Regions from separate parts of the Rhizobium sp. 01N48 genome, predicted to be linked through region 2. Evidence: riboswitches for the same ligand, from Rfam matches in the RefSeq annotation. Region 2 holds a riboswitch; each other region holds the start of a gene.
The links. A riboswitch is a leader RNA that binds a small molecule or an ion and turns the genes downstream of it on or off. The one in region 2 is predicted to bind cobalamin.
Positions count from the first base shown of each region.

Region 1 (9,938 bases), on a different contig from region 2:
GCCCCAGTTTCCGATCAGCCGCCCGCCGACGAGCGTCGAGGCGATGAAGGCGACAGAACCCCAAACCCGCATCGAGCCGTAATCGAACCCCCAGCGCCGCACGCCGGAGATGACGATCGATTCGACCACGGGCACATAGGGAGAAAAGGTAGCGCCCTGGATGGTGTAGACGATCAGCACCGGCCAGAACGTGTCGGTCCAGTAGAGCGCGATTGCCGTCAACAGCGACAGGCCGCCGGAAAACACCAGCACATCGGCGCGCTCCTTCATCCGGTCCGCGTACATCGCCACGATCGGTGCCACGAGCACGCGCACCACCATCGGCACGGCGAGGATGATGCCGATCTCGTGGTCGCTGAACTTGTGCATCGCCAGCCAGACGGGAAAGAATGGCAACGCGACACCGTTTACAAGCAGTGGCGCGCAATAGGACAAAGCGCTCAGCAGCCGGAAATGGGCGGGCGCGACCTCTGTAAAAGAGGCATTCGTGGCGGGAATCATCGGTGTGACCTGAAAGGAACCTGCAAGTTGCCTAACACGTCACCTTAATGGCAACCAAGGCGAGATGAGGTCGCCCCAAACCGATTTCAAAAATAAGCAAAAACTGTCGCGAAACGGCAACGGCAGCAGCTGCACAATGCCATTTCGCAACAGCGAAACAATTGGTGGTATCAGGCTGCCTGCTGTGCCGGTTCGCGCTTGCGGTGATCTTCGAGCGCCAGCGGAGCCGGAGCGGCAGCGCCGCCCATGGTGCGCCATTCGATCAGCTCGAACGTGCCGTCTTCGTGCTCGGCGATTGCCGTGCAGCTTTCGACCCAGTCGCCGGTGTTGATGTAACGCACGCCGTCCATGTCTTCCATGACGGCATGGTGGATGTGGCCGCAGATCACGCCGTCGGCACCGCTCTTGCGGGCTTCGTCGGCCACCACCTTCTGGAACTCGCCGATGAAGTTGACGGCGTGCTTGACCTGCAGCTTCGCCCAGGCCGAGAACGACCAGTAAGGCATGCCGAGCTTGCGGCGAATGGCGGCGAGCCCGATGTTGATCATGATCGCCATGTCGTAGGCCCAGTCGCCGAGATAGGCGAGCAGGCGGGCGTTGCGCACCACGACGTCGAACTCGTCGCCATGCAGCACCAGATACTTCTTGCCGTCGGCCGCTTCATGCATCATCCGCTCGGCCACTTCGATGCCGCCGAAGTGCATGCCGGGGAAGTCGCGCAGGAATTCGTCGTGGTTGCCGGGGATGTAGACGATACGCGTTCCCTTGCGCGCCTTGCGCAGCAGCTTCTGGATCACGTCGTTGCATTCCTGCGGCCAGTACCAGCTGCGCTTCAGGCGCCAACCGTCGACGATGTCTCCCACCAGGAAGATCGTGTCGGCTTCGTGGTACTTCAGAAAGTCGATCAGGAAGTCGGCTTTCGCGGCTTTCGAGCCGAGATGGACGTCGGAAATAAAGAGCGTACGGAAGTGGCGCGTATCCATATTGTCCTTCACAAGCATACTGCCCGTGCCCCATGCTTCATCTGTACTTCTGAAAACCAGACTCGTGTTTCAGGAAGATGACACGGCCCGGACCAGGGGGACTTCCGTCACAAATCGCCACGACTTTGCCGTCACGGGTTTTTACATTTGTGCTGTTTTAGCAATAGGAATCAAAATTCTCGCTGTTACCGTCTTTCGATTGATGTATTGAAAGCGCTCCAATGAAAGCATGTGCGACAGCCTGGAGCATTACGATGGATCACAGCGACAAACCGAAGACGGACAACAAAGCGGCAGGCGGCAGCCTCGATGAACAGGCCTTGTTCTTCCACCGTTATCCCCGTCCCGGCAAGATCGAGATCCAGGCCATCAAGCCGCTCGGCAACCAGCGCGACCTCGCGCTCGCCTATTCGCCCGGCGTCGCCGCCCCCTGTCTCGCCATCCGCGACAATCCGGAAACCGCCGCCGACTACACCTCGCGCGCCAATCTGGTTGCCGTGATCTCCAACGGCACGGCCGTTCTCGGCCTCGGCAATATCGGCCCGCTGGCCTCCAAGCCGGTCATGGAAGGCAAGGCCGTTCTCTTCAAGAAGTTCGCTAACATCGACGTCTTCGATATCGAGGTCGATGCAACGACCGTCGATCACATGGTCTCAACCGTCGCCGCGCTCGAGCCGACCTTCGGCGGCATCAACCTTGAAGACATCAAGGCGCCGGAATGTTTCGAGATCGAGCGCCAGCTGCGCGAAAAGATGAAGATCCCGGTCTTCCATGACGACCAGCATGGCACCGCCATCATCGTCGCCGCCGCGATCCTGAACGGCCTTGAACTCGCCGGCAAGAAGATCGAAGAGGTCAAGATCGTCGCCTCCGGCGCCGGTGCCGCAGCCCTTGCCTGCCTCAACCTGCTCGTCACCCTCGGTGCCAAGCGCGAAAACATCTGGGTTCACGACCTCGAAGGCCTCGTCTACGAAGGCCGCGTCGAGCTGATGGACGAATGGAAGAGCGTTTACGCTCAGAAGAGCGACACCCGCACGCTGGCCGAAAACATCGGCGGCGCCGACGTATTCCTCGGCCTCTCGGCCGCCGGCGTCCTGAAGCCGGAACTCCTGGCGCAGATGGCCGAAAAGCCGCTCATCATGGCGCTCGCCAACCCGAACCCTGAAATCATGCCGGATCTCGCCCGCGCCGCCCGCCCGGACGCGATGATCTGCACCGGCCGCTCGGACTTCCCGAACCAGGTCAACAACGTCCTCTGCTTCCCTTATATCTTCCGCGGCGCGCTCGATTGCGGCGCCGTCACGATCAACGAGGAAATGAAGATGGCGGCCGTGCGCGCCATCGCCGCACTCGCCCGCGAGGAGCCGTCCGATGTCGCCGCCCGCGCCTATTCGGATGAAACGCCGATCTTCGGCCCCAACTATCTCATCCCCTCGCCCTTCGATCCGCGCCTCATCCTGCGCATCGCGCCGGCTGTCGCCAGGGCCGCGGCCGATAGCGGCGTGGCGCTGCGCCCGATCGCCGATTTCGACGCCTATCTCGACCAGCTGAACCGCTTTGTCTTCCGCTCCGGCTTCGTCATGAAGCCGATCTTCGCGGCGGCGAAGAATGCCGACAAGAAGCGCGTCATCTTCTCCGAAGGCGAAGACGAGCGCGTGCTGCGCGCCGCCCAGGTGCTGCTCGAGGAAGGCATCGCCAAGCCGATCCTGATCGGCCGTCCGCAGGTCATCGAAACACGCCTGAAGCGCTACGGCCTGCGCATCCGTCCGCTGTCTGATTTCGACGTCATCAATCCGGAAGACGATCCGCGCTTCCGCGAATATGTCGAGCTCTATCTGTCGCTGGTCGGCCGCCGCGGTGTCATCCCGGAAGCGGCCCGCACCATCGTTCGTACCAACACCACGGTCATCGGCGCGCTGGCGCTGAAGCGCGGCGAGGCCGATGCGCTGATCTGCGGTCTCGAAGGCCGTTATGAAAAGCACCTGCGCGACGTCCGCCAGATTGTCGGCAAGCGCCCGAATGTCCGTGATTTCTCGGCACTCAGCCTGCTGATCTCGCAGCGCGGCGCCACCTTCTTCACCGACACCTATGTGACGTTCAACCCGACGGCCGAGGAAGTGGCGGAATCCGCCGTTCTCGCCGCCGAGGAAATCAAGCGCTTCGGCATCACGCCGCGCGCTGCCCTCGTCTCGCACTCGAACTTCGGTTCGCGTGAATCGGAAAGCGCCACGAAGATGCGCAATGCCCTGCAGCTCGTCCGCGACACCGCGCCCGATCTGGAAGTCGATGGCGAAATGCACGGCGAGAGCGCGATCTCGGAAACGTTGCGCAAGCGCGTCATGCCGAACACCACGCTGCACGACGAAGCCAACCTTCTGGTCTTCCCGAACCTCGATGCGGCCAACATCACGCTCGGTGTCGTCAAGTCGATGACAGATGGCCTGCATGTCGGCCCGATCCTGCTCGGCGCGGCCATGCCGGCACACATCCTGGCGCCGTCGGTCACCTCGCGTGGCGTCGTCAACATGGCGGCCCTCGCGGTCGTCGAGGCGTCCCAGCCCGCATGATTTGCCTTGGACGCTGAAAATGCGTTAGGCTCTGAGCGGCAGCTTGTTAAGACAAGCAATGTATATCGAAGGGCGGGCCATGGTCCGCCCTTCGCCATTTGGTATTTGCTCACTGACGGGACGATGCCTTGAAACGCCTCACGCTGGCCGCAGCACTCCTGATTGCCCTTTCCGCCCCTGCCTATGCGCAGTTGGCGCCGATCTGCGGTCAGTTGCGCGCCCGCTTGGCAACCATCCCGGAAACGATCGGTGGAGGAACGTCGCCCGAAATACGCCGCTTCGTCAGCGCCATCACCGAACAGAATCTGGAACTGCGCAAGCTGCGAAGCGACCAGCGCCGCAACGGCTGCAGCAGCGGCAGCATGGTGGTCATCGGCGGCGACAATGCAGGCTATTGCGGTGAACTTGAGCAGGCCGAAGCGAAGATGCTCGACAACATCGCCGACCTGCAGATGCGCCGTGACGAGTTGCGCGCGCAAAGCCCGGACGCCCGTCTGCGCAACGAACTCTTCGCCGCACTCGACGAAAACAACTGCAATGCGCCCGTGCAGCAATATGAAGAGCCGCAATATGCCAACCCGCCCAGCATCGACGATCAGGCGATGCGCAGCGACACCTTCATTCCGCTCGGCGGCGAGCGTCAGCGCTCCTACGAGTTCTCGCCCGGCGGTCAGCCTCTGACGCATCTGAACACGATCTGCGTGCGCAGCTGCGACGGCGGCTTCTTCCCCATTAGATCGAACGCCACTTCCTTCGATTTCGCCCGCGACGCCAACACCTGCCAGCAGATGTGCCCGGGGATCGAAACCGAGCTCTACTATCACGACGTCTCCAGCGGGGAGACGGAGAACATGATCTCGGCCTCGACGGGCGCGCCCTACAGCGCCATGCCGAATGCATTCGCCTACAAGAACCGCAAGCCTGGCGAAAAATCCTCCTGCAGCTGCAATCTGCCTGCCTATTACGAACAGATGCGCCGCAACCAATCTGTAAGCGCCCCGCCGCCACAGAGCTCGATCACCACGATCGAGACCCCGAACACCGCCGCCAAGCCCGAAACCCAACCCGCGCCGCAACAGCCCGCACCCCAGGCGCAGGTCCCCGATCGCCCGTACGATCCCAGTGCCGGCAAGGTGCGCCAGGTGGGGCCGCAGTTCCTCGCCGGCGATCAGGGATCGATCGACCTGAAACACCCCGCCATGCCGGGCGCCCAGCCGCAGCAACCGCCGGCACAGAAGCAATAGCAGGCGTCGCGGGCTATGCGCCCTCGCCCCAGCGATCCGTAAACACCAGCTCCTCCAACGGCAGCCGCTGCCGCCATCCCTTCACGGCGAGCTCCGGCTCCTCATAGAGCCGGTCGACATAACCGACACAGAGCCAGGCGACGATTTCGATCCGATCAGGCACGCCGAGCGCGCGCTTCAGATCCGCCTCGTGGAAGATGCTGACCCAGCCGACGCCGACGCCTTCGGCGCGCGCGGCAAGCCACAGGTTTTGCACCGCGCAGACGGTCGAATAAGAATCCATCCGCCTGTTGTGGGTCCGCCCCAGCACCACGTCGCCGCAGCGATCCGGATCGCAGGTCACGCAGATGCCGACGGGTGCCGTGCGAATGCCCTCAAGTTTCAGGGCGCGGTAGGCCTGCTGCCGCTCACCGGAAAACATCTCCGCCGCCTCTGCATTGGCCTTTGCGAAAGCCTCCCACACGGTGGATCGTACGGCCTGGTCGCGCACCACGATGAAATTCCACGGCTGCATGAAGCCGACGGACGGCGCGTGATGGGCTGCAGCCAATAGCCGCCCGATGACGTCATCGGGCACGGCATCCGGAAGGAACTCCGATCGCACGTCGCGTCTGGTCTCGATGGCTCTGTAAACGGCGTCGCGCTCGCTCGCCGAAAAGGCACCGGCTCTCGCAAGAGAGCCAGGTTGGTCTGGTCGCATCGTCAATCCCCAACAACACAACCGGCCGCTGTCCAGGCGGTCAGTCTATGATTGTCGGGCCGGTCTTCTGACTTGGCGTCATCCGTCTGCCACGCCTTCCCGGCAAAGCGCCAGTGGCATCAAGCGGCAGACGTCGGCCTTACAGCGTTGGGCACGTTCCGGTCTTGCACCGAATTCCCGATTCTCCCGCAAGCCTGCGGGCACCCGACGCGCCACCTATGCCGACAAACCGCGCCGGATGCAATCGCTCAGGCCTCGACCGGGAAATATCGGACATAGGCGAACTCGTCACCATCGGGTGACCAGTTCGGAACATTGATCGATCCCTGCCCACCGAAAAGCTCGAACAGCGTCGTGAGATTTCCCCCGTCCATATCCATGATCCGCATCCGCACATGCTTGTCACGCGGATGATCGAAGACATCGGGATCGTAGGAAATCAGCACGACCTTGTCGTTGTTGGGGGACGGATGCGCGAACCAGTTGCCGTAATTGTCGTGCGTCACCTGCTCCACGCCGGTTCCGTCGGGATGGATGCGCCAGATCTGCATCAAGCCGGTGCGGCTGGAGTTGAAATAGATCCAGCGCCCATCGGCCGAATAGTCAGGCCCGTCATTGCGCCCCTCACCGTTTGTCAGCCGCCGCTCTTCGCCGCCGGTCACGTCGATCGTGTAGATGTCGAACAGGTCGCCGCGAATGCCGCAATAGGCGAGCTCCTTCCCGTCAGGCGACCAGCCATGCCAGTAGGACGGATGATTGGTGGTCACCAGCTGCGGCGCCCCACCCTCGATCGGCAGCGTGTAGATTGCCGACTTGCCGAACTCGACCTTGTCTGAGATGACGATACGGGTGCCATCGGGCGAAATCCCGTGGTCGTTGTTACAGGCCGTCGCGAAGCCGGTATCGACATGCTCCACCTTCGCCGAGCCGTCGAGCGCCAGCCGATAGAGCAGTCCTTCGTCGTTGAGCAGCAGATAGCTGCCGTCAGGGGCGTAATTGGGGGCTTCGACCAGTCTCTCGGTCTGCCAGATCACACGGGCCTCGCCCGTCTTGACGTTGTAGATCTCGACGGAACTGCGCATGCAAACTCTCCTCTGACGCGAACATATCCATGACCTACGACAGCTAAATAAGGCACGCAAGGATCGCCCGCGCGCGGCAATAGAGGCTCCATCCGGAGCCCACGCGAAATGAGGCAACCAGCTGCCGAAAAGTTTGTGATCAAAAAAGCGTTAAGCCCACGAAACAACAATGGTTCATCTAGCGTTCATGACGAAGATGTGACAGTTCGATGACGCTATGATGACACCGGAGTTCCGCCATTGATCGCCCAAGTTTTCAAGTCCGGAGCGGCTATGCGCGAGGCGGCTCTCTATGGCGGCGTTGGCGCTGACACCCGCCCATCATCTATCCTGCGCGGCGCAATTGCCGTCGCCCTGACGGCGGTGATGGCGTTGCTTGCAACCTTCTCGGTCGAAGTGATCGCGCGCGGCGGCGCAACCGACGTCGGCGCCTTTCTGTCTTCCACGGCCCGTCCTGGCATGACCACGGTCGTCATGCTGACCATCGTGATGCTCTGCGTCGATGCGATCCTCGGCCGCCGTTTCCTCTCTGCACTGGTCGTGCTGCCGCTCGTGCTCGTGCCGGCGCTCGTCTCCAATCAGAAGCAGCACTACCTCTCCGACCCGCTCTACCCCTCGGACATGCTGTTCGGCCGCCAGATTTTCGAGCTGCTGCCGGTCATGGTCCGCGACCGCCCGATGACGGCTATCGCGGTTGCCGTCGGCATCCTTCTCTCCGTCACCGGCCTCGTGCTGGCGTGGCGCTACGCCTGGCGCCGCCTCCCGAAGATGGCGCGCCGCAACCGTATCCGCAATCTCTGCCTGACGGTTCCCGTCATCGCCGCCTTTGGCTCTCTGATGGATTATTCGCAGTATTCCTATATCCGCGACCGGCTGCAGGTGGTGCCGATGATGTGGGATCAGAAAGAGAACTACCGCAGCAACGGCTTCATTCTCGCCTTCATCTTCAACATCCCGATGGCCGACGTCGCCTCGCCCGCCGGCCTCAATACGCAGGCGCTCGACGCCATTCCCTCGCGCAATTACGGCTATCTCAGCGGCCCGAGCGACAAGCCCGACGTGATCATGCTGATGAGCGAATCCTTCTGGGATCCGACGCGCCTGAAGACCCTGAAGTTCTCCGAAGACCCGATGCCGACGATCCGCGCGGCGCAGTCAGGCCACGTCTTCTCGCCTGAGTTCGGCGGCATGACCGCCAATGTCGAGTTCGAGGCGCTGACCGGCTTCTCCAATGCCTTCCTGCCCTATGGCAGCATCCCCTACCAGCAGTATATCCGCAACGACATCCCCTCGCTCGCCACCTTCTTCCGCGGCGAAGGCTATGCGGCCCGTGCGCTGCATCCGTTCAGTGGCTGGTTCTGGAACCGCAACGAGGTCTACAAGGATTTCGGATTCGAGGAGTTCCGCACCGAAGAAACCATGCCGACCATGGAAAAGCGCGGCATCTTCGCCTCCGACGACAGCCTGATGAAGGAGATCATGCAGGAAGCCGACGGGCTCGACCGGCCCTTCTTCTTCTTCGCGGTCACCTTGCAGGGACATGGCCCCTACGAGGCCAACCGCTACGCCAACAACACGGTCGACTTCACCGGCAATCTGACCGACGCCGACCGCGCCACGCTCGCAACCTACACGCAGGGCGTCAAGGAAGCCGACCAGAGCTTCAAGATGCTGACCGAATGGGCATCCAAGCGTGACCGCGAGACGATCATCGTTCTCTGGGGCGACCACTTGCCGCCGCTCGGCAGCGTCTACACGAATACCGGCTATATGCCCGACCAGGTCGCCACCCGCCGGGCTTCCGTCAGCGTCATGAAGCAGGAGCACGAGACGCCGCTGGTCATCTGGTCGAACCGCAAGGGCGTCAAGCAGAACGTCGGCACCATCAGCCCGTCGCAGTTGCCCTATCACGTGCTGAAATTCGCGGGCTACGAGCACCCGTTCTATACCGGCTTCCTCGGCCGCGTGCAGAAGAAGTACCCGATCGTCGATCGCTATCAGCTGATAACCCGCGACAACACCGCTTCGCCGGACTGGGTTCGCGACGCCAAGACCATCGATCCGCTGGTCCGCGACTATCGCTATCTCCAGCACGATGTGATGTTCGGCAAGGCGCAGACCGTCGAGCGCTTCTTCCCGCAGCACTCCTGGCTGCGAGCAGAGGGCTCTTGAGCACGGCAGACATGCACGTTGCCGCATTGCATTCCTGGCGCATAACGGAATACTCCCCGCCAACATGAGTCATCGGGAGTCGCGCCATGAACAATCTCTCCAGTTTCGTCCACCTGCATTTCGACAAGTCCGCCAACGAACTCGGCGACATCGAAAAGCGGGTGCTGGAAAAGGCGCATGCGCGCAAGATCATCTCGACGGATATCAATGCCGCGCTGAAAGCCGAATCGTCCTTCGGCGAGAGGATGGCCGACAGCATCGCGCGCGTCGGCGGCTCTTGGGCCTTCATCACCACCTTCCTGGTCTTCCTGGCCGTCTGGTGCGTGATCAACACGATCATCCTTTCGACCCGCGCCTTCGACCCCTACCCCTTCATCTTCCTCAATCTCGTCCTCTCCATGATCGCCGCGATCCAGGCGCCGATCATCATGATGTCGCAGAACAGGCAGGCCGAGCGCGATCGCTTCGAGGCGGCGAAGGACTACGAAGTCAACCTGAAGGCCGAGCTGGAAGTGCTGTCTCTGCACCAGAAGATCGACATGCAGGTGATGACCGAGATCGCCGCGCTGCGCGAGGATATCGCCAGATTGACCCAGAAGCTCGGCAACTGATCCCAAGCCGGCGAACAGATTAGCCGGCCACAGGAATAGCGCACCATTTCCGTACACCCTGATATCTTGCAGGTACAC
Region 1 is NZ_JBFTQT010000012.1:20,958-30,895, forward strand. Features, by position in the region: gene AC1DOG_RS20430 (MFS transporter) at 1-501, opposite strand, end outside; gene AC1DOG_RS20435 (UDP-2,3-diacylglucosamine diphosphatase) at 672-1,484, opposite strand; gene AC1DOG_RS20440 (NADP-dependent malic enzyme) at 1,739-4,051, shown strand; gene AC1DOG_RS20445 (DUF2865 domain-containing protein) at 4,180-5,295, shown strand; gene bluB (5,6-dimethylbenzimidazole synthase) at 5,309-5,995, opposite strand; cobalamin riboswitch at 6,036-6,218, opposite strand; gene AC1DOG_RS20455 (TolB family protein) at 6,244-7,077, opposite strand; gene AC1DOG_RS20460 (LTA synthase family protein) at 7,351-9,249, shown strand; gene AC1DOG_RS20465 (DUF1003 domain-containing protein) at 9,336-9,860, shown strand.
Region 1: another riboswitch for cobalamin. It lies ahead of bluB (5,6-dimethylbenzimidazole synthase); the one in region 2 lies ahead of AC1DOG_RS03120 (hypothetical protein).

Region 2 (9,938 bases):
CGGAAGCCGGAGCCGATCGAGATCGCCGAGGCCAGCGCCTTGAGCAGGAAAAGGCCGATCAGCACGGGAATCACGACCTCACGATCGAGATTGAGATGCAGCGCGCCATGGCCTGCCGACAACACTTGCGGCGTCACCAGCGCGAGCAGCCCGACGATGATGCCGCCTAGCGCCGGGCGGAAGGGGAGCGCGATCGAGCTGCGGCGCGCGAGCTCCTCGATGAAGGCGACGCCCTGCATGATCAGGATGCCGATGCCGGCGCAGAAGGCGCCGAGCAGGATGGCGGGCACATAGTCGGCCGGCATGACGGTGCCGAAATCGCCGACATCGATGATGAAGTCGCTGCCGGCGAGTAGCCGGGCCACCAGCGTTGAAACGAGCGCCGAGACGACGACCGGCGTCAGCGATACGATCGTGTAAGTGCCGATGATCAGCTCGAAGGCGTAGAAGGCGCCCGTCAGCGGCGCATTGAAGGCGGCCGCAATGGCGCCGGCGGCGCCGCAGCCGACGAGGACGCGCAGATCGGCGCGGCGCAGTTGCAGCTTGAAGCCGAGCTTCGAGGCTATGCCCGACGCCAACTGCGTATAGCCGGCCTCTAGGCCGACGGAGGCGCCGAAACCGTTGGAGATCAGGTTCTGGATCGCGACGATGATGCTGTCGGTCAAGGACAGGCGGCCGCCATGCAGCGCGTTGGCCTCGATCGGGTCGACCATCGGCTTCTTGCGGGTCTTCGCCAGCACATACATCAACAGGCCGAGCAGGATGCCGCCGCAGACGGGGGCCGCCATCAGCAGGAACTTGTCGTCGATTTGCGAGGAGCTCAGACGCTCCACATCGCTGATCCCGAAGATCAGGCTGTGCATCTCGCGCGAGATCAGGCTCATGCCGGTGACGGCGAGGCCAGACGTGACGCCGATCAGCGCGCCGGCCAGCACCATGCCCATCTCGCTGCGCCTCAGGAGCGCGCGCATGCGCCCCGCATCGAGCAGTGTGTGTAGCGGGCCAAGCCGTCTAAGATTGATTTTTAGGCGCATGATGGGGAAACTAGGCGGGCGAAAGCCCGTTCAAGGGTGGCGAAGGAGGGGACATTTACGGTGCTGCGCCGCATGCGCTGCAAATGCGGCAAAAACCCGGCTGACGCAACAAGTTTTTATGACATTAAGTCTCTGATAATAGACGATAAATCTGGTAGAGATGATCGTCTTGAGAGTTGATGCCAGTCAATTTGGCTGGTGGCCGCGATTGGCGGTCGATTGACTTCGCAGTCGCGCTTGCCTAACCATGGATCGATAACGGATGGTTCCGGATCGCCAAAAGCGGTGCGGATGAAAAGGGAATGTGACGGGGTGGACCCAACCAGGGCGCCTTCATCACAGCCGACCCCGCGACTGTAGAGCGGTCAGGGTCTTCCGTCCGGCGTCGGATGTTCTCAAGCCGGCTGCCTGCGTGGTGCAGGCGGGCGAGAGGCTGAAGACGGCGGAAAAAGCCACTGGCAATGCAAGCACGATCAACCGGGGTTGGACGCCTCTAAATCTACGAATCGTCCGCCTTTTCATGATTGCAGCCGGGAAGGCGAGGAAGAACCGATGGCACGATCGGGATGGCCTGCACGGCTATCCCGATCGTCGCCTGGACCCGCGAGCCAGGAGACCTGCCAATCGTGCCGGGCGCAAAGCCCATCCCTGGGCAAGTGTGCCCAATGCCAGCACGGAGGTTGTCATGGCAGACAATGAGATTTTGGCGTCGGCCGGACCGATGCTTGGAAGCTTCAATAAGCGCGCCCTCATTCCTGTGCCCAAGCTTGGCTCGGGCGATGCCACAGAAATCCAGCGCGTCCAAGTCCTTGGACGCGGAAGACTCCATGGAAGCAACGAAGTCATTCACCGCGCGGACGCGCGGTGGCTGGATTCCTGTGACAAGCACAGGAATGAGGGAGATGTGGGCAGGCAATCGCGCTCGACATTGGAAGCCTTGCGCGTATGACGACCGTATCCTCTACGCTCATCCTCGGCGGCGCCCGCTCCGGCAAGTCGCGCTTTGCCGAACAGCTCGTCGTCGACAGCGGCCTCGATCGCCACTACATCGCCACCGGCCGCGCCTGGGACGAGGAGATGCGCGCGCGGATCGATCAGCACAAGGCCGATCGCGGCGACCTCTGGACTACGCATGAGGAGCCTCTCGATCTCGCAGGCCAGCTTGCCGCGATCGATGGCGAGGGGCGGGCGGTTCTGGTCGATTGCCTGACGCTCTGGGTCACCAATCTGATGATGGAGGAGCGCGACATGGCGGCGGAGTTTGCGGCACTTGCCGCCTATCTGCCGAAGGCCAAGGCGCGCCTCGTCATTGTTTCCAATGAAGTCGGCCTCGGTATCGTGCCCGAGAACCGGATGGCGCGCGAGTTTCGCGACCATGCCGGACGGCTGCACCAGATGATCGCGGCGGTCGCCGCGGATGTGTATTTTATCGCGGCGGGACTGCCGCTGAAAATGAAGGGTTGAATTGATGAACCAGCAGAAGATCCCCGCCACCGTTATCACCGGCTTTCTCGGCGCCGGCAAGACGACGATGATCCGCAACCTGTTGACCAATGCGGGCGGCAAGAAAATCGCGCTCATCATCAACGAGTTTGGCGATCTTGGCGTCGACGGCGAAGTGCTGAAGGGCTGCGGCGCGGAAAACTGCACCGAGGACGATATCATCGAGCTCACCAATGGCTGCATCTGCTGCACCGTGGCCGACGATTTCATCCCGACGATGAGCAAGCTCCTTGAGCGCGAGAACCGTCCTGACCATATCGTCATCGAAACCTCGGGTCTTGCCCTGCCGCAGCCGCTGGTCGCCGCCTTCAACTGGCCCGACATCCGAACGCAGGTGACGGTCGACGGCGTGATCACCGTGGTCGACAGCGCCGCCGTCGCCGCCGGCCGTTTTGCCGACGATCACGATGCCGTCGACGCCCGCCGCGTCGAGGACGAGACGCTCGACCACGAGAGCCCGATCGAGGAACTGTTCGAGGATCAGCTGACCTGCGCCGACCTGATCGTGCTCAACAAGACCGACCTCATCGACGGCGCCGGCCTTGCCCGGGTGCGCGACGAGGTTGCTTCGCGCACGGCGCGCAAGCCCGCGATGATCGAGGCGAAGAACGGCGACGTGCCGGCAAGCGTGCTGCTCGGCCTTGGCATCGGCACCGAGGAGGATATCGGCAACCGCAAGTCCCATCACGAGCTGGAGCATGAGGACGGTACGCCGCACGACCACGACGAGTTCGACAGTTTTGTCGTCGAGCTCGGCCCGATCGCCGATCCAGCCGCCTTCGTTGAGAGCCTGAAGGGCATCATCGCCGAGCATGACGTTCTGCGCCTCAAGGGCTTCGTCGACGTTCCCGGCAAGCCGATGCGCCTGCAGTTGCAGGCTGTCGGAGGCCGTATCGACCACTATTTCGACCGCGCCTGGGCGGCCGGCGAGACGCGTGGCACGCGGCTGGTGGTGATCGGGCTGCATGAGATGGACGAGAGCGCGGTGCGCAAGGCGATCGAGGCGCTGGTTCAAGGTTGATGGTTGGGATGGGCGGTTGTCGCTTTGAGAATCGTTTGAGCGATGCGGTGCGGCCCCCTCATCCGCCTGCCGGCACCTTCTCCCCGCGGGGGAGAAGAGACTCGTGGCTAGCCGCTAGTGCCAATCTTCCCTTCTCCCCGACGGGGAGAAGGTGGCCCAAAGGGTCGGATGAGGGGGCCACGTACTCCGCGCCTACGACCAACATTTCCCGTAAAGACACACCGACATGCACCTTCTCCTAGCCCAGCAGGGAACCATCAGCGACGGCGAGGAGGCGATCGATCTTGGTCAGTCCCCCGGCGACATTCTGTTCCTCTCGGCCGCCGACACCGAACTGGCGGCGGTGGCCGCTACGCATGGCCGGCGTGCGGATGCAAGGTCGCTGCGTATCGCCAGCCTGATGAGCCTCAAGCATCCGATGTCCGTCGATGCCTATGTAGAGCGCACGGCGCGGCATGCGAAGCTGATCATCGTGAGAGCACTGGGCGGCGCCAGCTATTTTCACTACGCGCTGGAGGCGCTGCATGCGGCTGCTGCGCGGCACGGGGCGCTGATCGCGGTACTACCGGGAGATTCCAAGCCGGATGCGGGGTTGACGCCGTTTTCGAATGTGCCGCTTGAGGATCTGAATGCGCTCTGGGCTTATCTGATCGAGGGGGGCGATGCGAATACGCATGCGTTTCTCGATTATGCCGAGGCGATGCTGTCGGGGGTCGAGAAGCCGGAGGCGGCAGCGCCTTTGATGAAGGCTGGGATCTGGTGGCCGGGGCGGGGTGTTGTTGGGGTTGAGGAGTGGAGGGCGCTGTCGGTGGGCGGGTTACCCCCCTCTGTCCTGCCGGACATCTCCCCCACAGGTGGGGAGATTGGCTGGGAGCGCCCGCTCGCTCCAACCTCAATTGTTTGGCTGGGAGATAGCAACGAGTCGATCTCCCCCCTTGTGGGGGAGATGCCCGGCAGGGCAGAGGGGGGTATCGCGAGTGAGACGCTAGCCACCGCGAACATCCCCACCATCGCCATCTCCTTCTACCGCGCCCTCGTGCAAAGTGGCGAAACCCGCCCGGTCGAGTCGCTGATCGAAGCGCTGATCGCTCAAGGAATCCGGCCGCTTCCGGTCTTCGCCTACAGCCTCAAGGACCCCGTCTCCAAAGGCATCCTTGAAAGCGTCTTCGCCGCCACGAGGCCCGATGTCGTCATCAACACGACAGGTTTCGCGGTCTCGGCGCCGGGTGCGGAGCGGCAGCCGACGGTGCTGGAAGCGAGCGACGCCGTCGTGCTGCAGGCGATCTTTTCCGCATCCTCGAAGGAGGTATGGGAGAACTCCTCGCAGGGACTGTCGGCGCGCGATCTTGGGATGAACGTGGCGTTGCCCGAGGTCGATGGCCGTGTTCTTGCCCGCGCGGTCTCGTTCAAGTCGGCGGCGCGCTATGATGCGCGGGTCGAGGCCAATATCGTCGCCAGCGAGCCGGATGCTGGACGCATGGCTTACACCGTGCAGCTCGCCGCCAACTGGGCGCGGTTGCGGCATGCGAAGCCGGCGGAGCGGCGGGTGGCGCTTGTGATGGCGAACTATCCGAACCGCGATGGCCGGCTCGGAAACGGCGTCGGGCTGGACACGCCAGCGGGCACGATCGAGGTGCTCCAGGCGATGCGCAAGGCTGGTTATCCTGTCAGCGACATCCCTGCCGATGGCGACGCGCTGATGCGTCATATCATGGATGGCCCGACCAATTCCGGGCGTGACGGGAAGATCATCCGCGAGATGCTTTCCGTGAGTCGTTACAAGGATTTCCTCGTAACTCTTCCGAAAAAGATTCAAGATGAGATCGGCGCGCGCTGGGGCGAGCCGGAGGCTGATCCCTATGTCGTGGACGGCGCGTTCGCGCTGCCGTTCACGCGTTTCGGCGATGTGCTCGTCGGCATCCAGCCGGCGCGTGGCTACAATATCGATCCGAAGGAAAGCTACCATTCGCCGGATCTGGTGCCGCCGCATGGCTATCTGGCCTTCTATGCGTTTCTCCGCCATCAGTTCGATGCGCATGCGGTGATCCACATGGGCAAGCACGGCAATCTCGAATGGCTGCCGGGCAAGGCGCTGGCGCTGTCCGAGAGCTGCTACCCGGAAGCGATCCTCGGTCCGCTGCCGCATCTCTATCCCTTCATCGTCAACGATCCCGGCGAGGGGACGCAGGCCAAGCGCCGCACCGCCGCCGTGATCATCGACCATCTGACGCCGCCTTTGACGCGGGCGGAGAGCTACGGGCCGCTGAAAGATCTCGAAGCGCTGGTCGACGAATATTATGAGGCCTCGGGCGGCGATCCTCGGCGGATTCGGTTGCTTGGAAAGCAGATCCTAGAGCTGGTCGCCGATATCGGGCTCGATCAGGATGCGGGGATTGCGAAGGGGGAAAGCGAGAGCGAGGCGCTGAAGAAGCTCGATGCCTATCTGTGTGATCTCAAGGAAATGCAGATCCGCGATGGGCTACATGTGTTTGGGGTGTCGCCGGCAGGGCGGTTGCTGACGGATCTGACGGTGGCGCTGGCGCGGGTGCCGCGCGGGCTGGGTGAGGGTGGTGACCGGAGTTTGCAGCGGGCGATTGCTGGGGATGTTTTCGGGAGTGGTGGTGACGCGGTGGGGAGCTTGGCGGGTGGGGTACCCCCCTCTGTCCTGCCGGACATCTCCCCCACAGGTGGGGAGATCGACTCGCGGCTTGCTCCCCAACCAAACAATGAGCGTGGAGCGAGCGGGCAAGCCCAGCCAATCTCCCCACCTGTGGGGGAGATGCCCGGCAGGACAGAGGGGGGTACCCCACCCGCCAACGCAACCTTCGACCCCCTCGATTGCGACATGGCCGCCGCATGGGCCGGCCCACGCCCCGAAATCCTCGCGGACGTCTCGTCCGACCCGTGGCGCACCCAGGGCGATACCGTAGAGCGCATCGAACTGCTGGCCGCCAAGTTCGTTTCCGGTGAGCTGCCATGCCCTGCCGATTGGCACGCGACCCGCGCCGTCCTCGACGAAATCGAAACCCGCCTGAAGCCCGCCATCCTCGCCTGCGGCGACGCCGAGATCGAAGGCTTGCTTCGCGGCCTCGACGGCCGCTTCGTCGCCCCCGGCCCCTCGGGCGCGCCGACGCGCGGGCGGCCGGATGTGTTGCCGACGGGGCGGAATTTTTACTCCGTGGACAGCCGCGCGGTGCCGACGCCGGCGGCTTACGAGTTGGGCAAGAAATCGGCGGAGCTTCTGGTGCGCCGCTATGTACAGGATCACGGCGAATGGCCGGTGTCCTTCGGGCTGACGGCCTGGGGCACGTCGAACATGCGCACCGGCGGCGACGATATCGCCCAGGCGCTGGCGCTGATCGGCGTCAAGCCGGTCTGGGATATGACCTCGCGGCGGGTCACCGGCTATGAGATCATTCCGCAGGCGATGCTCAGGCGGCCGCGGGTGGATGTGACGCTGCGTATCTCCGGCTTCTTCCGCGATGCCTTTCCGGAGCAGATCGCGCTGTTCGACAAGGCGATCCGGGCCGTTGGGGCTCTGGATGAGGATGCCGATGACAATCCGATCGCGGCGCGGATGCGCGGCGAGGCGGCGCGGCTTGAGGAGGCCGGGCTAGACGTTGCGCAGGCGATGCGGCGGGCGGGGTATCGGATTTTCGGGTCGAAGCCGGGAGCCTATGGCGCAGGGCTGCAGGCGCTGATCGACGAGAAAGGCTGGGAGCGGCGCGCCGATCTGGCGGAGGCCTATCTGGTCTGGGGCAGCTATGCCTATGGCGCCGGCGAAGAGGGCCGGGCCGAGCGCGGCGTCTTCGAGGAGCGGCTGCGGTCCATCCAGGCTGTCGTGCAGAACCAGGACAATCGCGAGCACGACCTGCTCGACAGCGACGATTACTACCAGTTCGAAGGCGGCATGGCGGCGGCGGCGGAGACGCTCGGCGGCAGCAGGCCGTCGATCTATCACAATGATCACTCGATGCCGGAGAAACCGGTCATCCGGTCGCTGGAAGAGGAGATCGCTCGCGTCGTGCGCGGCCGCGTCGTCAATCCGAAGTGGATCGATGGCGTCATGCGCCATGGCTACAAGGGTGCCTTCGAGATCGCGGCCACAGTCGATTATCTCTTCGCCTTCGCGGCGACAACAGGTGCTGTCGGCAACCATCATTTCGAGGCGGTCTATCAGGCCTTCGTCGTCGATCAGCGCGTGCGCGATTTCATGATCGAGAAGAACCCTGCAGCCTACGAGGAAATGAGAGAGCGGCTGCTGGAGGCGATCGAACGACGGCTGTGGACGCCGCGCAGCAATTCGGCGCGGTTCGATCTCGCTGCCACAGACCATACACACGAAAGATCAGGCGGTGGCGACACCGCCGACCGACTGAAGATTGCATCCGGGGAAGTTTGACATGACTGAGGAAACCACCGAGACCACGACGGAAGCCACTGGCCACGACGACGCACGCCACAGCGAGAAGATGGCCAAGAAGAAGGCCGCGCGCGACAAGATCATGGCGACGAAGACGGGCGAGAAGGGCCTGATCATCGTCCACACGGGGAAGGGCAAGGGCAAGTCGTCTTCGGCCTTCGGGATGATCTTCCGCCATATCGCGCATGGAAAGCCCTCTGCCGTGGTGCAGTTCATCAAGGGCGCGATGTGGACGGGCGAGCGCGACCTGATCGAGAAACATTTCTCCGATGTCTGCCAGTTCCACACGATGGGCGAGGGCTTCACATGGGAAACGCAGGATCGCGCCCGTGATGTGGCTGCCGCCGGCGCTGCCTGGGAGAAGGCGAAGGAGCTGATCCGCGACGAGCGCAATTCCATGGTGCTGCTCGACGAGATCAACATCGCGCTGCGCTACGATTACATTGATATCAACGAGGTTATCGAGTTCCTGAAGACGGAAAAGCCCTATATGACTCACGTCGTTCTCACTGGGCGCAATGCCAAGGATGAGCTGATCGAGATTGCCGATCTGGTGACGGAGATGGAGCTGATCAAGCATCCGTTCCGCTCGGGTATCAAGGGGCAGGCAGGCGTGGAGTTCTGATGACGCAGAGCTGGGTTTTCTGGGCTGTTCTGTCGGCCGCGTTCGCGGCGCTGACGGCGATCTTCGCGAAGATCGGCGTGGCGGGCGTCAATTCGGATTTCGCCACGCTCATTCGCACCGTCGTCATTCTCATCATCATCAGCGCCATCGTGCTGGCGAGCGGGCAGTGGCAGCCGTTTTCCAGCATCTCGTCTAAGACCTGGCTGTTTCTCTGCCTCTCGGGCGCGGCGACCGGGGCGTCGTGGCTTGCCTATTTCCGCGCCCTGAAGATCGGTGATGCCGCCCGTGTCGCGCCGATCGACAAGCTGTCGATCGTCCTCGTCGCCATCTTCGGCGTCGTCTTTCTCGGCGAGAAGCTCAACATGATGAATTGGCTCGGCGTCAGCCTGATCGCTGGCGGAGCGTTGCTTCTCGCGTTGTTCTGAGGTTCAGAGCCCCAGCCAGACGCGCAGCGGATTGGCGGGGTCGGACAAGAGCTTGATCGTGAACGCGATGCAGACGATGACGAGCAGCGGCTTGATCAGCTTGGCGCCGATGCGCATCGCAAGCCGCGAGCCGAGCTGTGCACCGAGAAACTGGCAGACGCCCATCATCAGGCCAACCTTCCAGATGATCGCGCCGAATGATACGAAGATCGCGAGCGCGCCGACGTTCGAGCCGAAGTTCAATAGCTTGGTGTGGGCGGTTGCCTTCAGCATGCCGAAGCCCGCCAGCGACACGAAGCCGAGCATGAGGAACGAGCCGGTGCCGGGGCCGAAAACGCCGTCGTAAAAGCCGATGGCAGGCACCAGTGTGAGGCCGAAGGCAAAGGGTGTGATGCGGCGGTGCTTGTCGACGTCGCCAAGATTCGGCTTCAGCGCGAAGTAGAGCGCGATCGCGATCAGCAGGACCGGCATGATTGCCCTCAGCACATCGCCCGGCACGATCGTCGCAAGTGCCGCGCCGAGCGCGCCACCCATGACGGCCATCAACGCCATCGGCAGCTGATCGCGCAGGTTCACGTGGCCCTTGCGTGCATAGGCGATGGTGGCCGATGCCGCGCCGAAGACCGATTGCACCTTGTTGGTGCCCAGCGTCTGCAGGGGCGGGATGCCCGCGATCAGCATTGCCGGAACGGTGATGAGGCCACCACCACCGGCGATGGCATCCACGAAACCGGCAAGGAAAGCTGCGAGAGCGAGGAGAAAAAGCAGGTGGGGGGCAAGATCGGACAAGGGGAAACCTGTGGGGCTGCTAATGCGCTGTGTCGTCGCGCTTGTTGCATTTACCTGACGGGGCTGCAATGGCTTGCGTGACACAGGCAACCGGCATTTCGCGCATATGACCGCACTC
Region 2 is NZ_JBFTQT010000001.1:604,972-614,909, forward strand. Features, by position in the region: gene AC1DOG_RS03115 (chloride channel protein) at 1-1,034, opposite strand, end outside; cobalamin riboswitch at 1,281-1,673, shown strand; gene AC1DOG_RS03120 (hypothetical protein) at 1,720-1,983, shown strand; gene cobU (bifunctional adenosylcobinamide kinase/adenosylcobinamide-phosphate guanylyltransferase) at 1,980-2,498, shown strand; gene cobW (cobalamin biosynthesis protein CobW) at 2,503-3,558, shown strand; gene cobN (cobaltochelatase subunit CobN) at 3,785-7,960, shown strand; gene cobO (cob(I)yrinic acid a,c-diamide adenosyltransferase) at 7,962-8,606, shown strand; gene AC1DOG_RS03145 (EamA family transporter) at 8,606-9,031, shown strand; gene AC1DOG_RS03150 (TSUP family transporter) at 9,035-9,820, opposite strand; gene AC1DOG_RS03155 (cobalamin biosynthesis protein) at 9,927-9,938, shown strand, end outside.

Region 3 (9,938 bases), on a different contig from region 2:
GGCGCTCGCCTTCTCGAGTCGATGATCCGGCCTCCCGTGCCGATCATCGCAAGCATGAGCGCCATGCCGTTATGCGCAGATGACCTCGTCTAGCCGATCACGTCAACATGCTGCGATGGCAACAGGCTGCAAAATTCGCCGACGGCATCAAATCCACCGCCTTTGCGCGATAGATCAGGCCTCTTCACCTTGCGAGACGCCGGCGGATTTGGCCACGAGAATGAAGCGCCGATAGACCAGCGTCCGAAGCCGGTTACGCAGATTGGCGCCGCGCCGCTGCGCCTTCGCGATCGGTCCATGCGACGCGATCTCGAAACCTATGAAGCCGGCCCGCGTCAATTGCGGAACAAGATCATCTGGCCGCAGGCCGGCGCCGAAGGGGAGCGCGGACATGATCGCCGAATGGCGCTCGCTCATCGCGCCATCATAATGCCGATCCGCGCCGCAGAAACGATCGATCCGGCGGATGAGCCATGCTGCGGCGCGGCCGAGCCTTGTCGGCTTCGCCCAGTCGCCGTCGAAGACCAATAGCGTGCCACCCGGCTTCAGCACGCGATGCCACTCGCCGAATGCCTTTGCGGGATCGGTCAGCGTCCACACCAGATGCCGGCAGATGATGGCATCGTAGCGGCCATCCGGCTCCATCGGATTTTCAGCGTCTGCCAGCACAAAGCGCAACCGTTCCTTGCCGGTATGCTTGGCCTTGGCGATTGACAGCATGGCCTCGGAGAAATCCAGCGCGGTCACATCATGGCCGAGATCGTGGATCACCGCCGTGACCTCGCCGGTTCCACAGGCAAGTTCGAGGACACGCAACGACGTCGGCCCCAGATGATCGCGCATCGGCTGCTGCCAGGCGTCGAACTCCGGTCCACGCGGTATCCTGTGGCCGAAGGCAAGATCGAAAGTCTGCGAGCGCTTGGACCAGTAGTCCCGGATCTCTTCCTTCAAATCGAAATTGGTTTGTCTGATGGACATCGAACCTCAAGAAATACAGCCAAGAAAATGGATATGCTGCCGACCATGATGCGGCGAGCGCTCGATATGGGCGCGCACTCCGAACACATCGGCGATCAAGCCTTCGGTCAATACCTCGTCCGCCGGTCCGACCGCAACAAGCCGACCCTGGCTAAGCACAGCAATCCTGTCGCAAAACATGGCGGCGAGGTTCAGATCATGCAGCGCAACGATGCTGGTGACCGGCAGCTTGGCAACCAGCGACAGGATTTCGAGCTGATGCTGGATGTCGAGGTGATTGGTCGGCTCGTCGAGCAGAAGCTCGGTCGGCGTCTGCGCCAGCGCGCGGGCGATATGCACCCGCTGCCGCTCGCCGCCCGACAGCGTATGCCAGAGCTGCCGCGCCTTCTCGACCATGCCCACCTGCCGCAGCGCATTCTCGACCGCTTCTTCATCATTGGCGCTCCACGGCGCCAACGGACCGCGATGTGGCGTGCGCCCGAGACGGACGACCTCAGTGACCGTCACCTGTGTTTCCGTCGTGGCCTGCTGCTCGACAAAGGCAACACGCCGGGCAATGTCGCGGCGTGCCAGCGTGTCGATGCCGGTATCGCCGAGTGCAATGACACCGCTCTTCACCTTTCGCAGCCCGCCGATCAACCGCAGCAGGCTGGACTTTCCCGAACCGTTCGGCCCGATTAGGCCCAGCGTCTGGCCGGTGGGGACCTCGAGACTTATGCCCTTGACAACAAGCACGCCTGACGTTGCCCAGTGCACATCGCTGATGGAAATGCTCATGCGGGCCGCCTCGCCTTGTAGAGAATGAGCGCGAATGCCGGCGCGCCGAAGAGCGCGGTGACCACGCCGATCGGCAACACCTGCTGCGGGATGATGACGCGCGAGACGATATCGGCGACCACCATGAAGATCGCTCCGGATATCGCCGTTGCCGGTAACAGGCGCCCATGCCCCGGCCCGACCACGAAACGCGCCGCATGCGGAATGACCAGCCCGACGAAGCCGATCGAGCCGACGATGCTGACCATCGTCGCGGTAAGCAGCGCCGTGAGCGCAAGCAGCACGATCCGGATACCAGCGACCGGAATGCCGAGCGCCGCCGCAGCATCGGTACCGAAAGTGAAGGCATCGAGCGCGCGGGCGTAAAGCATGCAGACGAGAAAGCCGGCGATTGCAACGGGAGCGGCAAGATAGACATCCGGCCAGCGTACGCCGGAAAGGCTGCCGAGCAGCCAGAACATGACGCCGCGCGCCTGCTCGGCATTTGCCGATGTCGTGACGATATAGGACGTCAGCGCGTTGAAGAGCTGCGAACCGGCGACACCTGCGAGGATGATACGGTCCGTCCCGCCGCCGGAGCCCACCGCCAGCAAAGACACCAGCAGGAACGCCGCGACCGCGCCGACGAAAGCGCCGGCGGAAAGCGTCAACACGCCATAGCCGAAACCGAGGATCATGACGGCGACGGCCCCGGTGGACGCGCCGGCCGAGATGCCGAGTACATAGGGCTCGGCCAGCGGATTGCGCAGCAACGCCTGCAGCACCGCGCCGCATAGCGCAAGAGCCGCTCCGGCGCTGGCGGCGACAAGCGCGCGGCTCAGGCGATAATCCCAGATGATGCCTTCATGGATGCGGCTGAGTTCAAAGCCGGTGCCAAGCAAGCGGTTCGCAACGGCCTTGGCCGTCGTGTCGACAGGAATGGAGATCTCGCCGATAGACACGGCGAGACTGATGACAAAGCCCAATGCCACGACGGCAAGGACGAAGAGCACGAACAGCGCTCTCCATCCTCGGTGGGCTATCGACGCGTGCCTCACTTGGAAAGACCGAAGGACTTGATGCCGGCGGCAAGGCGTTCCAGGCCGTCGATGGTACGGATCGTCGGGTTCATCGACTGCGCATCCATCTCGACGAAGTGCCTGTTCTTGACGGCATCGAGCTGGCTGGTGACCGGGTCCTTTTCAAGGAAGTCGATCTTAACCTTCGGATCGTCGGCAGCGTAGCGGCGACGGTCCATGGTGGCGATGACGATGACTGCAGGGTTGGCCTGCGCGATCGTTTCCCAACCGACCAGCGGCCACTCTTCCTCGGTGCTGACGACGTTGCGGGCGCCGAGCGTTTTCAGAATATAGGCCGGAGCGCTGTTCTTGCCGGCGATAAAGGCATCGCCCTGCACTTCCTTGCTGGAAAACCAGAAGGCGACAGGCAGATCCTTCGCCGACCCGCCAATCGATGCCACGGCATCCGCTTCGCGCTTCTTCAAGTCAGCGATCAGGGCCGCGCCGCGATCCTGGATATCGTAGATCTCCGCCAGTTCGGCGATCTCCTGGTAAATCAGCTCCATGGTGAAGAGCTCACTGCGCACGCCGTCGCCACCATCGGTGTTGACCTTCGCGACGCAATCAGCCGGCGAGACATAGGTCTTGATGCCAAGACCGGCGAACTGCTCGCGCTTGCCGACCGAGCCTTGCGTGCCGACATGCCATTCGAACTCGGCCGCAACCAAGTCCGGCTCCTGGCCGACGACGGATTCGAAACTCGGATCATTGTCGGCCAGCCGCTTGATCCCCTTGTTGACCTCGGCATAGGCGGGCAGCACCGGCCCGACCCAGACCGCCGTGCCTACGATCTTGTCGGCAAGGCCGAGCGAGTAGAGAATTTCGGTCATGCCCTGGCCGATCGACACCGTCTTCTTCGGCGCGCTGTCGAATGTCACCTGCTGGCCGCAATTGGTGATCGTCAGCGGGTAGGTCGTTGCCGCTGCATGGGCGGCGGGGAGAAAGGTGGTAAAGGTGCAAGCCGTCGCGATCGAAAGCAGCGCGGTTCGCAGGATGATGCGGTTCATATTGGTCCTCATGTATGACTGAAGCCCGCAGCCGACTGGCCGCGGCTGTGAAACTCGAAGCGGGGACCGCCGCGGATGATGCAGGACGACACAGCAGAGCGCTCGCCTGAAATCATGCGGCGGCGAAAACTATCGTTGGATCACGGACATGAGATTTGTGGAGGGGAATAAAGCGGGACCGCGCCAGCGGCTGACGTCAAAAACCATCATATGATGCTCCTCTCCGGACAACCCCGTCCGGGATGGTGGACACTGTTTTGACGGCAGGTCTCCTGGCTTGCGAATATGCACCTGACATCTGCCTTCCCACGAAGAGCTTCGCAGTGGCATGGCGTTCGAGACGAACACCACAAGAACATCAGGCAATCCGCTTACAGTTGCGGGGGCAGCCACGGTCTTGGCCCCATTCGGGTCGTCCGCACCGTGTTCCCTATTAATCCCGTCGGAAGTCATCCCTTCGGGAACCATCAGGTGTGACTTAGGCGATCCGGCGCCGAGGCGTCAAGCCGTGGCGGACCGACATTCGGCGCGCCTAGGGATTGGCTCGGAGATAGCCGATCAGGTCGGTGATCTCCGACGTCGTCCATAGGCCGCCGAAGCTCATCTTCGTTCCCGGCACTTTCTTCTTGGGGTTTGATAGAAATTCCGAGAGCGCCGCCTCGTCCCAGACAAGTCCGCCGGCACCGGCCGTCTTCATCGCTTCGGAATATCGGTAGTCGGGCAAGCTTCCGGCTGGACGGCCGACGACACCCTTCAGATGCGGGCCGAAACCGTTGCGATCGGAATCGACCGTGTGACAGGCAACGCACAGCCTGAACACCCGCCGTCCATGCTCGACATCCTCGGCGGATGCCGCGGATGTCGTCACGAGCAGGCTCGCGATCGAACAGATCGACGGAAGGATTGAGCGCTTTTTCATATGTCGATGGCCTGTCGTTGTGTTTGCCAAATGCATCTGCTTAGCCAACAAAGCACATGGGCGCCCAGACCAGACTGGTGCGACATGGGAGCACATCCCCCATGTCGCCTGGCGCTTCTACTGCGCGGTCTTGATCTTGGTGACCTCTTCGGCGCTCAATTCGCCGACCGTCGTCACCTCGCCATTGCTGATCTTCCACAGGCGGAACGGGCCGGTGATATCGCCGTACTTGTCGAAGCTGACAGGGCCGATGACACCTTCATACTTCACCGGCTTGCCGTCCTTGATGAGCTGCAGCGCCTTGGCGAACTCTTCCTTGCCGGCATGGATGGGCGTGCCGCCCTCGGCGACAACTTCCGGCATGGCTGCCTTGATGGCGGCCGCATCGGCCTTGCCGGCCTTGGCAATGGCCAGCGCCACGATCGCACCCGCGTCATAAGAGCGGTCGGCGGCCGGGGCCGAAGGCGAGATGCCGCCGGAGAAGGCTTCGTAGTTGCCGGTGAAATACTCGGTCGACGCCGTCGGGCTGGTGCCCGAGGAGGTGCCGTAGGCGTTCTCCAGATACTGCGCGCCGACGCTCTCGATGAAGTCCTTGGAGTTCATGCCGTCATTCAGCAGGAAGGTCTGCTTGCCACCGCCGGAAACCCAGGCGCGGGCGATGGTCGCGCCATCGACGGGGGTGCTGACGAGATAGAGCGCATCGGGCTCACCAGCCATGGCGGCGCTGGCTTCGGACGCGTAGCTCGACTGCTTCTCGTTATAGGGTGTCGTCGATGTGATCGTGCCGCCGAGCTTCTGGTATGCGGTCGCAAACTCCTTGACCATGTTGACGCCGAAGTCGTTGTTGACGTTGATGATCGCGATCTTTTTCAAGCCCTGATCCATCGCGAACTTCGCGGCGGCCGTGCCCTGCAACGCGTCGGACGTGATGGTGCGGAAGAAGACGCCGTTGGTCTTGCCGCTGCGACCAAGCTCGGTCAGCGTCGGCGAAGAGGATGCGGGCGAGACCTGCACGACGCCGGCCGGCGCCGTCACCGATGTCAGGATCGGGATCGATACCGACGAGATGATACCGCCGATGATGACCGGCACCTTCTTGATGTTGACGAGCTGGGTCGCCTGATCGACGGCGACGTTGCCCTGGCTCTGGCTGTCGCGCGTGTCTGCAACGATCTTGCAGCCATTGACGCCACCGGCATCGTTGATGTCGCGGAAGGCCATCTCAACGGACTTCGCGCCCGCCTGGCCATATTCACCGGCCGGGCCGGTAAGTTCCATGACGAGGCCGACGGTGATGTCGCAATCGGCCCCGAACGTCGGCGCCGTGGACGCAGCAAGGGCAGCGACCATGGCGGAAAGCAGGAATGTCATTCTCATTTTTGTTCCCCTTTGTTGAGATTGTACTTCATGATGCTGCCGTGGCGGCCTTCCCTGTCCCGCTCCAGCGTATAAACGTCGCCGTCGAGCGGCTTCGATTGCGTAAGGATCGCGTCGATCTCGGCTCTATCCGTTTCGCTGAGCGCGATATCAGCGATGGCGAGATTGGACTTTAGGTGATCCCTGTTGCGGGCGCCGACGATAACCGCTGCGACACCAGGCTTGGTCAGCATGGCGGCGCTTGCGATCGTGGCGATATCGGTATCATGCCGGTCGGCGATCCCGCGCAGCGTCGACAGCAACGCCTGGAATAGATCCCAGCCGCCGAAATCGTCTATGATCAACTTGTATTTCGTCAGCGAGCGGTTTTCGAGAGAATGCTCCGGCTCCTTTTGGCCGAGCCAGCGATCGCCGAGGAAGCCGCCGGCCACGGTGCCGTAACACAGCAGTGCGAAGTTCTTCTCCTGAGCAAGCGCCACCATACGCTTTTCCGGGCGCCGGTCGAGCAGCGAATATTGCAGCTGCAGCGAGGTGAAGGGCACGCCGGAACCGATGATCGCCTCGATATGATCGGTGTCGAAATTGGTGCCGCTGATCTTGCCGATCTTGCCGGCCTCATGCAGCTCCTTCAGCCACCCAGCCGTCTCCAGCCAACCCTCGATATCATAGGCCCACCAATGGAACTGCACGAGATCGAGGCAATCGAGGTTGAGCCGCTTGCGCGAGGTATCGATGACGCCTGCGACATAAGCCTTGTTGATGTTTGGCAGCACCGTCAGATCGGGCACGAACTTGGTATGGACGCGGATGCGCGACAACGCCTCTTCTCCGCGCAGATTCTTGTAGGCGACGCGGAAACGGCCGATCAGCTCTTCGACACCGGTATAGATGTCGGCGCAGTCGAAGGTGGTAATCCCCGCATCAGCGAATGCGATCATGTCTTCGACAGCGCTGTCGCCATCGATCGCGCCGTGGCCGCCCGCCAGCTGCCAGCCGCCGCGAATGACGCGGGAGATTTCGTAACCGGGGGCGATGGTGATGCGCTGCATGTATTCGACCTATTCGTCGTTCAAGGGAACCGCCGTGGTGGCGGCATGGCTGAAACGGCGGATACCCGTGCGGGTGATCCTCAGCCGTGTCGAGCAATTCGGGTCCGGGCAAGCGATGTCGGCGTCCGTGGTCATCCAGTCGTTGCGATCCGTCGGGCGTTGCTTTGCCGCGAGCAGCGGCAGCACGGAGGAGAGCGAGTAGATCGAGATCCCCTGCCGCTCCGGCAGATGCAGCATCTCGCCCTTGAGCTCGAAATGATCGCCCGGCTTTGCGCCGCAGTAAACCGCGCCGCCTTCGGGGATGATCACGTCGACCCTCAGATCAAACAGGTCGAAGCCGTCGTCGATGGGTTCAGGCATGGTGGTCTCCCGATGCATTGCCGTCGGGTTCGGCATCCAGCCGCCCGCGGATGAGATCGAAGGAGCGGCTGATGTCGTTGGAAAGCGATTGCATCGCGGCCTCGGCATCGCGCTTTTCCAGCGCATCGATCAGCGCCCAATGATGATTGGTGGCGGCAAGTCCGCCCTGTTCGTCGTGAATATGCGCGGCCTTGCGAATGATCGCGCCTGATTGGAGCCACAGGCTCTCGACGATAGGGATCAGCACCTGCGAGCAAGCCGCATGATAGATGTGGAAATGGAATTGCTGGTTCAGCGCCGAGGTGACATGGCCGATGTCCTTGCCATGCTGCTCGAATGCGAGATCGCAGTCGATATTGATCTGCTTCAGCACGGCAAAATCGTCATCCTTCAGATTGGGCAGCGCCAGCGCCACCATCTGGCCCTCGATCAGGATGCGGGCGCGGGCGAGATCGTCAAGACGTTCGCGGGTGATGAGCGGCACGCGCACCGAGCGATTGGGCAGCGATTCCAGCGCCTGTTCGGACACGAGACGGCCAAGCGCCTCGCGCACCGGCATGGTGCTGGTCTGCAGGCGCTCGGCCAGATCGACGATGCGCAGCACGTCGCCGGCATCGAACATACCGTTGATCAGCGAATTGCGCAGCTGAGCGTAGACGCGGTCCTGCAACGTTTCGCGCCCGACCGGCGACAGCGCTTCGTCACGGTCGTGACCGCCATCGGCCGGCTTCCTCGCACGGGCTCCTGCAGAGGGGGCTCCCATCAAGCCTCCCCCGTGGAACGCCACTTTTTTCGGTTGCTTTTCACCATGGGGTGAAGTTTGATCAAACATCACCAATCAAATCAAGAGACTTCTTTCCTCCATGCCTTTGCCAGTGCCAGACGCCCCACCGAAAGCGGCAGAACCCGCCAAAGCCGTGATCGACGCGCGCGAGCTGGTGAAGTCGTTTCAGGGCAATGTGGCCGTTGGCGGCATGTCGCTGAGGCTCAACAAAGGCGAGTTGATCGGTCTCATCGGCCCGAACGGCGCCGGCAAGACGACGCTGTTCAATCTGATCGCCGGTAGCCTCAAGCCCACATCTGGCGAGATCTGGATCGGCGGCCGCGAGGTCTCGCAGGAAAGTCCGGAGCAGAGAATTGGCCGCGGCGTCGGCCGCACCTTCCAGATCCCGAAGCCGTTTCTCGAGATGACCGTGCTGGAGAATGTGCTCGTCGGCGCGCAGGCGCAGGACGGCGAGCGGCTGTTCGCCAACTTCCTGCGCTTCGGTCATGTCAGGCAGCAGGAACGATTGGCGACCGATAAGGCGCGCGCGCTGCTGGAGTTCGTCACCTTGTCGGGCCTCGAGGGACAACCTGCCAAGGTACTGTCCGGCGGGCAGCGCAAGCTGCTCGAACTCGCACGCATCCTGATGGCCGATCCGCAGGCAATCCTGCTCGACGAGCCGGCGGCGGGCGTCAACCCGGCGCTGTTGGAAACGATCATGGAGCGCGTGCTGGAGCTCAATGCGCAGGGCAAGTCGATCCTGCTGATCGAACACAATATGGATATGGTGTCGCGGCTCTGCTCGCGCGTCGTCGCCATGGCGCTCGGCAAGCCGCTGGCCGAGGGCACGCCTGCCGCCGTCGCCTCAAATCCGGATGTCATCGAAGCCTACCTCGGAGCGGCGGCATGACCGCGCCGGCGCTTGAAACCCGCGCGCTGGTCGCCGGGTACGAACCCGACCTGCCGATCGTGCGCGGCGTTGATCTCTCGGTGGCGCCCGGAGAGCTGTTGGTCCTGCTCGGGCCGAACGGGGCCGGGAAGTCGACCTTCGTCAAGGCGATCGCCGGCGTGGTGCCGATACACTCGGGAAGCGTCCTGCTCGACGCGCGGGAGATCACCCGCGTCGCGTCCCACCGCAAGATCGCCGAAGGCCTCGCCTTTGTGCCGCAGACGGAAAACATCTTCGCGACGCTGACCATCCACGAAAACCTGCAGCTTGCCGCAGCCGTCCTGCCGAAGGCGCAGCGGTCAGACAGGATCGCCGCGCTCTACCGTCGCTTTCCCGATCTCGCCAGCAAGCCCTCGCGCTTGGCCGGCGCGCTATCGGGCGGGCAGCGGCAGATGCTGGCCGTCGCCCGTGCGCTGATCGTCGATCCCTCCGTGCTCATCCTTGACGAACCCTCTGCCGGCCTGTCGCCGAAAATCGTCGGCGAGGTGTTTTCGATGTTGAAGGAGATCAACGCCGGCGGCGTCACGGTCATTCTCGTCGAGCAGAACGTCAAGGCGGCGCTCGCGATCGCCAGCCGCGCCGTCATCCTTGTCGAAGGCCGGATCAGGCACGAAGGCGAGGCCTCTTCACTGCTCGGCGATCCGCTGATCGCCAAGCTCTATCTCGGCACCAACAAGCAGGCGTCGGAGGCACCATGAACC
Region 3 is NZ_JBFTQT010000002.1:325,077-335,014, reverse strand. Features, by position in the region: gene AC1DOG_RS05220 (class I SAM-dependent methyltransferase) at 175-972, opposite strand; gene AC1DOG_RS05215 (ABC transporter ATP-binding protein) at 985-1,755, opposite strand; gene AC1DOG_RS05210 (FecCD family ABC transporter permease) at 1,752-2,792, opposite strand; gene AC1DOG_RS05205 (ABC transporter substrate-binding protein) at 2,789-3,820, opposite strand; cobalamin riboswitch at 4,066-4,304, opposite strand; gene AC1DOG_RS05200 (c-type cytochrome) at 4,353-4,739, opposite strand; gene AC1DOG_RS05195 (ABC transporter substrate-binding protein) at 4,857-6,110, opposite strand; gene AC1DOG_RS05190 (aldo/keto reductase) at 6,113-7,165, opposite strand; gene AC1DOG_RS05185 (TIGR04076 family protein) at 7,175-7,525, opposite strand; gene AC1DOG_RS05180 (GntR family transcriptional regulator) at 7,518-8,288, opposite strand; gene AC1DOG_RS05175 (ABC transporter ATP-binding protein) at 8,389-9,198, shown strand; gene AC1DOG_RS05170 (ABC transporter ATP-binding protein) at 9,195-9,935, shown strand; gene AC1DOG_RS05165 (branched-chain amino acid ABC transporter permease) at 9,932-9,938, shown strand, end outside.
Region 3: another riboswitch for cobalamin. It lies ahead of AC1DOG_RS05205 (ABC transporter substrate-binding protein); the one in region 2 lies ahead of AC1DOG_RS03120 (hypothetical protein).